3 regions of the Aeromicrobium sp. UC242_57 genome follow, and region 2 is predicted to be linked to each of the others. Evidence: riboswitches for the same ligand, from Rfam matches in the RefSeq annotation. Region 2 holds a riboswitch; each other region holds the start of a gene.
What was found. Region 2 has a riboswitch for cobalamin ahead of ACHMWU_RS18080 (ATP-binding protein). Riboswitches for the same ligand answer to the same signal wherever they lie in the genome.
Positions count from the first base shown of each region.

Region 1: linked by a shared signal. The riboswitch ahead of ACHMWU_RS30075 (prenyltransferase/squalene oxidase repeat-containing protein) and the one ahead of ACHMWU_RS18080 (ATP-binding protein) in region 2 are both predicted to bind cobalamin.
Region 3: linked by a shared signal. The riboswitch ahead of ACHMWU_RS21580 (ABC transporter substrate-binding protein) and the one ahead of ACHMWU_RS18080 (ATP-binding protein) in region 2 are both predicted to bind cobalamin.

Region 1 is NZ_JBIOAM010000005.1:1,352,589-1,355,851, reverse strand. Features, by position in the region: gene ACHMWU_RS30080 (hypothetical protein) at 1-344, opposite strand, end outside; gene ACHMWU_RS30075 (prenyltransferase/squalene oxidase repeat-containing protein) at 394-1,473, opposite strand; cobalamin riboswitch at 1,537-1,674, opposite strand; gene ACHMWU_RS30070 (hypothetical protein) at 2,025-2,177, shown strand; gene ACHMWU_RS30065 (acyl-CoA dehydrogenase family protein) at 2,174-3,073, shown strand; gene ACHMWU_RS30060 (hypothetical protein) at 3,146-3,263, shown strand, end outside.
Region 2 is NZ_JBIOAM010000003.1:1,238,805-1,242,067, forward strand. Features, by position in the region: gene ACHMWU_RS18065 (cobalt-precorrin-4/precorrin-4 C(11)-methyltransferase) at 1-61, shown strand, start outside; gene cbiT (precorrin-6Y C5,15-methyltransferase (decarboxylating) subunit CbiT) at 1-619, opposite strand, end outside; partial or broken gene ACHMWU_RS18075 (hypothetical protein) at 864-1,175, opposite strand; cobalamin riboswitch at 1,245-1,423, shown strand; gene ACHMWU_RS18080 (ATP-binding protein) at 1,720-2,211, shown strand; gene ACHMWU_RS18085 (hypothetical protein) at 2,330-2,836, shown strand; partial or broken gene ACHMWU_RS18090 (VWA domain-containing protein) at 3,030-3,263, shown strand, end outside.
Region 3 is NZ_JBIOAM010000005.1:29,519-32,781, forward strand. Features, by position in the region: gene ACHMWU_RS21570 (histidine kinase N-terminal 7TM domain-containing protein) at 1-601, shown strand, start outside; gene ACHMWU_RS21575 (GGDEF domain-containing protein) at 598-1,068, shown strand; cobalamin riboswitch at 1,082-1,264, shown strand; partial or broken gene ACHMWU_RS21580 (ABC transporter substrate-binding protein) at 1,321-2,318, shown strand; partial or broken gene ACHMWU_RS21585 (FecCD family ABC transporter permease) at 2,351-3,263, shown strand, end outside.

The sequences.
Region 1 (3,263 bases), on a different contig from region 2:
AGGCCAGACCGGAAGCCTTCGCGGTCTGCTTCTTGTTCTTCTTGACCTTGCTGCTGAGGCTGATCGAGAAGCTTCTTGGCCGCGAGGATCTTGACCGAAGTCGTGCCGACGCGGTTCGTCCGCGAGCCCTTGATCGAGACGGCGCGCGTGGCCGAGCTGCCGCCTGTCTTGACCTTGGCCGAGGCGACGCCTGCTGCAGTCGCGGTGCCGGTGACCGTCGTTCCGCCGGCGACGGACGCCGTGAACTTCTCGCCGGCTGCGAGGCCCGTCGCCGACACCGAGATCGTGCTGCCGCTGGCCAGGTAGCCGCTGGGGGCCTTCGCCGTGAAGCTCTTGGCCGGCAACTGGGCGTTGACGCCGATGGCGGCCTGCGCCGAGGCACGGATCCACTGGTCACGCTGGTTGACCGGGATGCCAGTCGTCTTGCCGGCGGCGAGTGCATCCTGGTCGAAGGCGATAGCGCCGAGCTCGTTGGCGAGCGCCGTGTCCTCGGCGATCGCGTCGGTGACCTGGTGCGAGACGATCCACGACGCGGCGCTGCCGGCCGCGCCGGTCTGCACCGACGGCCTTCAACGTCACAGCGGCCAGGCCTGTGGTGTTGGTGTTCGCGTTGTCATCGTTGACGAAGGAGCCATTCGCAGCCTGCTGCTTGAGCAGCCAGCTGACGGCGGCGTCGATGTCGTCCTGCAGGTTGGCGACACCAGCGTCCTTGGCCGACAGGAGTGCCTGGATGCCGAACGCGGTGGCGTCGATCGTGATCTGGTCGTCGTCGGCCGTGGTGGTGTCGCCGCACTCACGGTCGACGGGCAGGACGGTCTCGTCCTCCCACGGTTCCGTGGTGGTCGGGTCGTCTGCGACCGCTACCGCGAACATGTTGGTGCGGAACGCGCCGGTGGCGCACTGCTGCTTGAGCAGGTAGTCAGTCGCCGACGTGAGCTTCGCGGTGCTGGTCGGGCTCGTGGCGAGCGCGCGGACGACCCACGCCTGACCGATCGAGTTGGAGTAGTCGGCGAACCCAGAATCGACGGCGCGACCGGCTTCGTCACCGCTGGCCACGACGCGGGACTCGACCGTGGCGATGAGGTTCTGGCCACCGAACGCGGTCGCGTCGGCGTCATCGCTCGAAGCCTCGACTGCCGTTGCGAGCTGCCCGCAGCACCGGCGGATCCGCCGCCGACGTACGCCGATGGGTTTGCCTCGAACGCGGAGATGATCTTCGCCTGATCGGCGGCCCGCGTGTCGAGGTCGTTCAACGCGAAGAACACGTCGAGGGACAGGCCGTAGTGGTTGAAGCTGTACTGCTCGTTGTAGACGATGCCGTTGGTCAGCTGATCGCTCAGCCAGCGGGCTGCGGAGTAGCCGTACGAGTTGGGGGCGGCCTGCGCCGAGGGCGCTGCGACGACCATGCCAGCGGCGAGCGCCGGGGCGATGGCGGCCGCGCCGAGGCGGCGGAAGGCTGGTGCGGTTGAGCATGTGGGTCCTTCCCGCTGTTGAACGGGAGAGGCGGAAGCCCGTCACGTGTGTTCCTCGACAGCGTGGATCGGTCATGCCCACAGCAGGTGCTCCGGCTCGCCACCTGAGGTGGCCTGCGGTTGCGGGTCAGCGCCGGAGTTTGACCGGCTTTCCCTGACATGCGGGCGGTTTTCGAGTTGTGCCAAACGGCTTCAGCAATCTAACACCCGGAACCCGCGACCGAAGAATCTGGTTCTGTCCGCGATTCAGCGGACAGAACCAGATTTCTCCCGTCGCCGAGCGGAGCGTGGACCAGTACCGTCGTAGCCATGACGCTCAGTGACGAACTCCGCATCGCTCTCGACGGCAAGTGGCGCCACGTGCGGGAGCAGTCCGCAAGGATCTCGCCGCGATCGACCTGGCCTACGACCACGACCTGACCCTCGCCGAGGCACGCGAACGGGTGCTCGGGCAGATGAAGAAGCTCGTGCCGACCGGTATCCCCGCCGCAGGATTCAAGGTGGCGAGCGGCGGCACCGGGCGATCCGGGCGGCGCGGTCACCGGGATCGAGATGCTGGCCCAGTTCGACCTGTCGCTGATGGTCAAGGCCGGCGTGCAGTGGGGGCTGTTCGGCGGAGCGATCGAGAACCTCGGCACCGAGCGTCACCACCACAAGTACATCCCCGACCTGATCAACCTCGACCTGCTGGGCTGCTCGCGATGACCGAGACGGGGCACGGCAGCGACGTCCAGAGCCTCGAGACGACCGCGACGTACGACCCGGCGACGCAGGAGTTCGTGATCCACTCCCCCACGCCGTCGGCGCGCAAGGACTACATCGGCGGCGCTGCGCTGCACGCCGAGGTCGCGACGGTCTTCGCCAGCCGTCACGAACGACGAGAGCCACGGCGTGCACTGCTTCGTCGTGCCGCTGCGCGACAAGCCGGCAACGACCTGCCGGGTGTCACGACCTCGGACGACGGTCACAAGGGCGGGCTCGGCGCGGTCGACAACGGCCGCATCATGTTCGACCAGGTGCGTATCCCGCGCGAGAACCTGCTCAACAAGTACGGCGACGTCGACGAGGACGGGACCTATTCGTCGCCCATCGACAACGTCAACCGGCGATTCTTCACGATGCTCGGGACGTTGATCCGTGGTCGGGTCAGTGTCGGCGGCTCGGCTAGCGCAGCGACCGAGGTCGCGCTCAGCATCGCCGGACGCTACGCGCTCAAGCGCCGCCAGTTCAGCGAGGGTCCCGGCCAGGAAGTCCTGCTGATGGACTACCGCATGCACCAGCGGCGGCTCCTCCCACTGATCGCCCGCTCGTACGCCTACCGGTTCGCCCAGAACCAGCTCGTCGCCCGCATGGACCGCCTCCAGAGCACCGACACTCCCGATCCGCAGGAGTCCCGTGAGCTCGAAGGTCGCGCCGCTGGCCTGAAGGCAGCCCAGACCTGGCACGCGACCCGCGCGATCCAGGAGGCCCGCGAAGCCTGCGGCGGAGCCGGCTACCTCGCCGAGAACCGTCTGACGACGCTCAAGGGCGACACTGACGTCTTCACGACCTTCGAGGGCGACAACCACGTCCTGTTCCAGCCGTCGCCAAGGAGCTGCTGACGTCGTACGCCCAGGAGGTCGGCGGGCTCGACCCCGTCGGCTTCGTCCGTTTTGCTGCCAGCACCGTCGCCGATGTCGTCAAGGAGCGCACCGCCGCATCCCAGCCATCCAGCGCTTGATCGACGCACGATCCGGCGACGACGACCACGACCTGCTCGACCGGGGCACCAGCTCAACTTGTTCGAGGACC
Region 2 (3,263 bases):
AAACGGTCAGGAACCACTGGGTGACGGTGCGGGCGGGAGACCATCCGGTGAATCCGCCTAACGGGGCCGAGGTCTCGACGCTGAGGCGAGTCAGCTCGCCGCCGTGGGTTCGGTAAGCCTCCGCGAGAGCCAGCTCGGTCTCGAGGGTCACCCCGTGGACGACGATCCGTCCGCCAGGCGAGAGCGCCGCCAGGCACGTGTCGATCAGGCCTGCCGCGGTGGCACCGCCACCGATGAACACGGCATCCGGCCGGGGGAGATCGGTCAGCGCGTCGGGTGCGCGTCCGGTGACGACCCGGAGTCCCGGAACCCCCAGGCGGCTGGCGTTGCGTCCGATGCGGGCGGCACGTTCGGAGCTGGCCTCGATCGTCGTCGTGGTGCAGCGGGGATGAGCACGCATCCACTCGATCCCGACTGATCCGGCGCCTCCACCGACGTCCCAGAGGTGCTCGCCGGGGGTCGGAGCGAGACGTGAGAGCGCCGACGCCCGGATGTCTCGTTTGGTGAGCTGGCCATCGTGCTCGAAGGCCTCGTCGGGCAGCCCGGACGTCCAACCGGTGAGCCGTGGTCCGACGGCTCGATGCCGATGACGTTGAGCCGGGGTGCAGGCTGGTCCCAGCCGCGTGCGGTGCCGACGAGATGTGACTCGTCGTCCGCACCGAGGTCACCCAGGACGTGCAGCGTGCTGTCTGCGTAGCCGGTCTCGACGAGAAGCGCCGCCACCTGCGCGGGTGTCGTCTCGTCCGAGGACAGGGCGAGGACCCGGCCGCCAGGGGCGAGCTTCCGCGAAGGATCGCGGCGGGATCGCGTCCGACGAGGCTGACGACGGCACACGATTCGGCGGACCATCCGAGCCGCGCACGTGCCAAGGCGACCGAGGAGACGCCAGGGTGGATCGTCACCTGGTCGGCCCCCAGGAGCGAGATCAACGTCGTGCCGATTCCAGAGACCAACGGGTCACCCGAAGCCAGGGCCACGAACGCCGAGCTGTCGGTGCCATCGAGGTCGGCGATAAACGAGTCGAGACGGTCGCGCAGGGGGAGAGGGCCACGGCGCACGTCGCTGGCCGGCCACCTCGGGAACCATCGCGAGATGGCGTGCCCCTCCGACCAGGGTCGCAGCCGCGAGAACCGTCTCCTGCAGCGCGGCCGGCAGCTCGGCCCAGCCGCCGGCACCGATGCCGATGACGGTTGCGAGGGGTGTCGCGGAGGGGGGATCGGTGGCCTGCATCGGTCGTCACGCTATCGTCTTGAACGGCACGAGGTGCCCCAAGGGTCCAGCCATCGGAACCGGTGAGGACGGCTCGACGGGAGAATCTGGGAAGTCGGTGAGACTCCGACACAGGCCCGCTGCGGTGAACCAGGCCCCTGCAATCCGGGGGACCTGGAAAGTCCGAAGACCGGCCCCGTGCTCGACCACGCTGCGGTGACGCAGTGGTGGTGTCACAGCCAATGGCGACATGAGCGGGAGCCTCCATGCCAGTGCAGTACCCCTTTTCTGCCGTCCTCGGGTGCGAGATCGACGCGCTCGACGACATGGGCCTGGCCCTGATCCTCAACGCGGTCTCACCCCACATCGGTGGCGTGCTGGTCCGCGGCGAGAAGGGCACAGCCAAGTCGACCACGGTCCGCGCCATGACGGGGGTCCTGCCGCCCGTCGAGGTCTACGTCGGCGACCGGTTCTCGATCGACCCCGATGATGTATCGGCCGCCTCGCCCGATGGTCCCTTCGAGGCCGGGCACGGTACCCAGCGGCGCGCGGCCCGGCTCGTGGAGCTTCCCGGTCGGCGCGACGGAGGACCGGGTCCTCGGATCGATCCAGCTCGAGCGTGCACTGTCGCACGGCAAGGTCGAGTACGAGCCGGGCCTGCTCGCTGCTGCGCACCGCGGACTGCTGTACGTCGACGAGGTCAACCTGTTGCACGACCACCTGGTCGACGTGCTGCTCGACTCGGCGGCGATGGGGCGCGTCACGGTCGAACGTGATGGTGTCTCCCTCGAGTACGCGTCGCGGTTCGTCCTGGTCGGCACCATGAATCCTGAAGAGGGGCGGCTCGCCGCCCCAGCTCCTCGACCGGTTCGGGCTGACCGTCGAGGTCGCCGCCGTGCGCGAGCCCGCGCTGCGGGCCGAGGTCGTCCGCCGGCGGATGAGCTTCGACGCCGACCCCGACGAGGTTCGCCGCTGCCTACGCCGCCTCCGACGAGGCGTTGACCGCGCAGATCGACGCCGCCCGTACAGCCCTGCCTGATGTCGAGCCACGGATGCGGCCCTGCTCAAGATCGCCGAGGTCTGTGCGGCATTCGAGGTCGACGGACTGCGCGCCGACATCGTGACCTCGCGCACCGCGGTCGCGCACGCTGCCTGGCACGGTCGCACGACGGTGACCCGGGCGGACATCCGCCGGGCGGCGCTGCTCGCGCTGCCTCATCGACGTCGCCGCAATCCCTTCGATGCTCCGGGCCTCGACGAGGGCTCCTCGACCAGATCCTCGGCGACGAGTTGCCGCCAGAGCCAGAGCCGGAGCCGCCCGCACCCGAACCAGCCGATGACGAGCCCGATTTGGGGGACGAGGGCGACAGCCAGCCTGAGCCGCCGTCTGGACCCGAGGACGACTCGGCACCTGAGGCTGAACCTGACCCCGCACCGTCCGAGCCGGAAGCGTCCGAGGCGCCCCCGACGCCGCCCCCGGGTCCGTCCAGCTCGGCGGGAGACTCCGTGGTCTCGGCAGGCACGCCTGCGTGGACCCCCAAGAAGCTCACAGTTCACGGCGTCGGCGACGGGGCGTCTGGTCGACGCAGCCGAGCGATCACGCATCACGGCCAACGGGTCGGCGTGACGGCGTCGGGACCGGGTTCCCTGCACCTCGTGGAGACCCTCATGGCGGCCGCGGGCCAGCAGGCGCTGCGCCCGCGGCTGATCGGGTCGCGTTGCAGGTCGAGGACCTGCGGTACGCCATCCGCGAAGGCCGCGAGTCCAATCTCGTGCTGTTCTGCGTCGACACGTCCGGCTCGATGGCGGCGCGCAAGCGCATGACCGAGGTCAAGACGACGATCCTGGCGCTCCTGATGGACGCCTATCGCAAGCGCGACAAGGTCGGCCTCGTGACGTTCCGCGGGGCCGAGGCGCAGGTCGCGCTGCCTCCCACCCAGTCTGTCGACATCGCGGCAGCACGCCTCGACGCGCTGCCTGCCGGCGGCCGGACACCGGTGGCCGAAGGTCTGCTCGAGGCGGTCCGGGTCATCCGGCGAGAACGTCTGCGTGAT
Region 3 (3,263 bases), on a different contig from region 2:
GCGCGACCACACGTCGTACGTCGGTCGGCTGCTGCTGTTCGGCATGACGGCGACCGTCGTGTGGGCGTTCTCGCTCGGCCTGCTCGTCGAGTCCGGCGACTCGATCGTGTTCGGCCTGATCTGGCTGCCGTCGGTGACACTCACCGCCACGGCGATCTTCCTGCTGGCCAAGGTCGCCAACGACCCAGCCTGGCGACCCGGCCGATGGTTCGCGGTCGCCGTCGCCGTCGAGTGCCTCACCTCCGCGGCGCTGACCGCGACCAACGACCGACACCACCTGGTCTCGCAGGACCTCGCGAGCTCGCACATCGAGTACGCGTGGGGTTTCGGCTTCCACGTCCTGTTCTGCTTCATGCTGCTGAGCCTCGCCGGTCTCGAGATGAGCCGCAGGACCTCCGACCCGTCCCCGTGGATACGCAGCTTCGCGGTCCTCGTCATGACCTTGGTCGTCGCGACCTGCACGGTGCAGGTCCTGCAGATCCGCATCAGCCAGACCTTCGCGGCCATCGCGCTGATCGCCTTCGCCTTCGCGGCTCATCGGGGCGGGCTGGGCACCGCGATCCTGCCCTCGCGCAGGCCTTCGACCCCAACGACCCGGTGACCGGCGTGCTCAGCAGGCGGTCGATCGAGCAGCACCTCACCCGGCTCGCCGGCCGCCGCCCCGAGCTGTGCCACGTGCTGGTCGTCGACGTCGACCGGTTCAAGGGCGTCAACGACAGCTTCGGCCACCTTGCCGGCGACCAGGTGCTCGCAGCCGTGGCCACCCGGCTCTGCGGGCACGATCCGCGGCTGACGCTCGGACGCTGGGGAGGAGACGAGTTCGTCGGTGTCCTGCGCGGTCTCGGCGCTGACGAAGTCGGCCTGATCGCCGACGACCTGACGGCTGCCTGCGCGTCATCGCCGGTCGCCGTCGCCGATGACACGCACGTGGCGATCTCGGTCAGCATCGGGGTCGCGCCGTGCGACGGCGATGACTGGCACGCCTGGGTCGCGAAGGCCGATGCAGCCATGTACGCGCGCAAGGACCGGGGCAGCGAAGACACCACCTGGTACGACCGCCGCCGCTGACCATGGGTGACGCTGCTAGATTGCCGATGCCAGTCAACTCAGCAATGAGCCAGGGAACCCGGTGAGAATCCGGGACTGACGCGCAGCGGTGAGGGCGACGGGCGGAGCAACGAGGCCACTGGACCAACCGGTCTGGGAAGGCGCGCCGTCCGGATGACCCCGAGTCCGAAGACCTGCTGGCCGCAGACATCCGTCTGTGTCACCCGCCCACCAGGCTTCGCGCAAGAGCCTCCGGACTCGAAAGAGACCCAGATGACGACCTCCCGTCGCACCACCCTGTTCCCTGCCCTCCTGACTGTCGCAGCGCTCTGCCTGGCCGCCTGCGGCGGAGCACCCGACTCGGAGAAGGCCACCGCGGCCGACTCGGCCGACTACCCCGTGAAGGCCACGGCTTGCGGCTTCACCAGCACGATCGATGCGAAGCCACAGCGTGCCGTGACGATGAACCAGGGCGCCACCGAGGTGGCCCTCGCCCTGGGACTCCAGGACCAGCTCGTCGGCACGGCCTACCTCGACGACTCGGTGCCCGACAAGTGGAAGACCGCCTATGACTCGGTCGACGTCCTGTCGAAGGAGTACCCGGACCACGAGACCCTCCTTGCGGCGCGGCCCGACTTCGTCTATGCCTCCTACATCAGCGCCTTCGACAAAGAGGTGGCCGGAGCTCCTGCCGAGCTCGCGCGAAGCTCGACATCGGTTCGTACAACTCGCCCCTCGGCTGTGGTGACGACAGCCTTCCCGAGCTCTCGTTCGACACCGTGTGGGACGAGATCGACACTGTCGCGACGATCTTCGGTGTCCCGGACCGGGCAGCGACCATCCGTGCCGAGCAGAAGAAGCTGCTCGACGGCCTCGCCCAGCAGAAGGCCGGCGACGGGGTCGACGTGTTCTGGTTCGACTCCGGTGACAAGACCGCACTCGCCGGGGCCGGAGAGGGCGGCCCGCAGCTGATCCTCGACGCCGTCGGGGCCACCAACCTGTTCGCCGACCTCAAGGGCGGCTGGGCCGACGTCAGCTGGGAGAAGGTCGTCGCAGCCGATCCCGACGTCATCGTGCTCGGCGACGCCAGCTGGTCGTCGGCCGCCGACAAGATCGCCTTCCTGCAGAAAGACCCCGCACTGAGCAAGCTCGAAGCCGTCAAGGAGAAGCGGTTCGTGGTGCTGCCCTACTCGGAGAGCACGCCGGGCGTCCGTCTCGCCGACGGCGCCCAGACAGTCTCAGACGGACTCGCCGCACTCGACCTCGGCTGATGCACCAGCAGCAGAACCGACCGCGGCCGACCATGGCAGCGGGTGCGGCTGCGCCGTTCGTGCTGCTGCTCGTCGCCCTGGCCGCGACGATGGTCATCGCCCTGGGGATCGGCGCCGTCTCGATCCCCGTCGGGACGGTCGTCGACGTCGTCCTGCAGCGTCTGGGGCTCGGCGTCGACGTGCCGCTCCTGGACGATCAGATCGTGTGGCAGCTGCGGATGCCGCGGATCCTCGGTGCCGCTGCCACCGGCGCCGGCCTCGCGATCTGCGGCGCCGTGCTGCAGTCGCTGACCCGCAACGACCTCGCCGACCCGTACCTGCTCGGCATCTCCGGCGGTGCCACGGTCGGCGCCGTCAGCGTCATCGTGCTCGGGGTCAGCGTCGCGGGCCTGATCTCGGCCGCCATGATCACGCTGGGCGCGTTCACCGGTGCGCTGGCGTCCTTGGTGCTGGTCCTCGTCCTGGCGACCGGACGGTCCGGTGCGCTGCCACCGGCCCGCACCGTGCTGGCGGGTGTCGCGATCGGCCAGATCTGCGCCGCCTACACGTCGTTCGTCGTGATCATGAGCGGCGACCACGACGCCGCTCGCCGGGTGCTGCAGCTGGACGCTGGGATCATTGGCCGGCCTGCGCTGGAGCTCGGCCCTGTTCCTGTGCGTCGTCGCGCTGCTGGCCGTCGTCCTGATCATGGCCTTCGCTGCCGACCTCGATGCCTTCGCGTTCGGAGAGGCTTCGGCCGGCTCGCTCGGCGTGTCGATCACGACCACCCGCTGGACCCTGCTGATCGGGACCGCGCTGCTGACTGCGTCGCTCGTCGCGTTCACCGGGGCGATCGGCTTCGTCGGTCTGGTCGTGCCGCACGTCGTCCGGCTCGTGTGGGGTCCGCTGCACCGCCGGCTGCTCCCGCTCAGCGCGCTCGTCGGGGCCATCCTGCTCGTCTGGGCC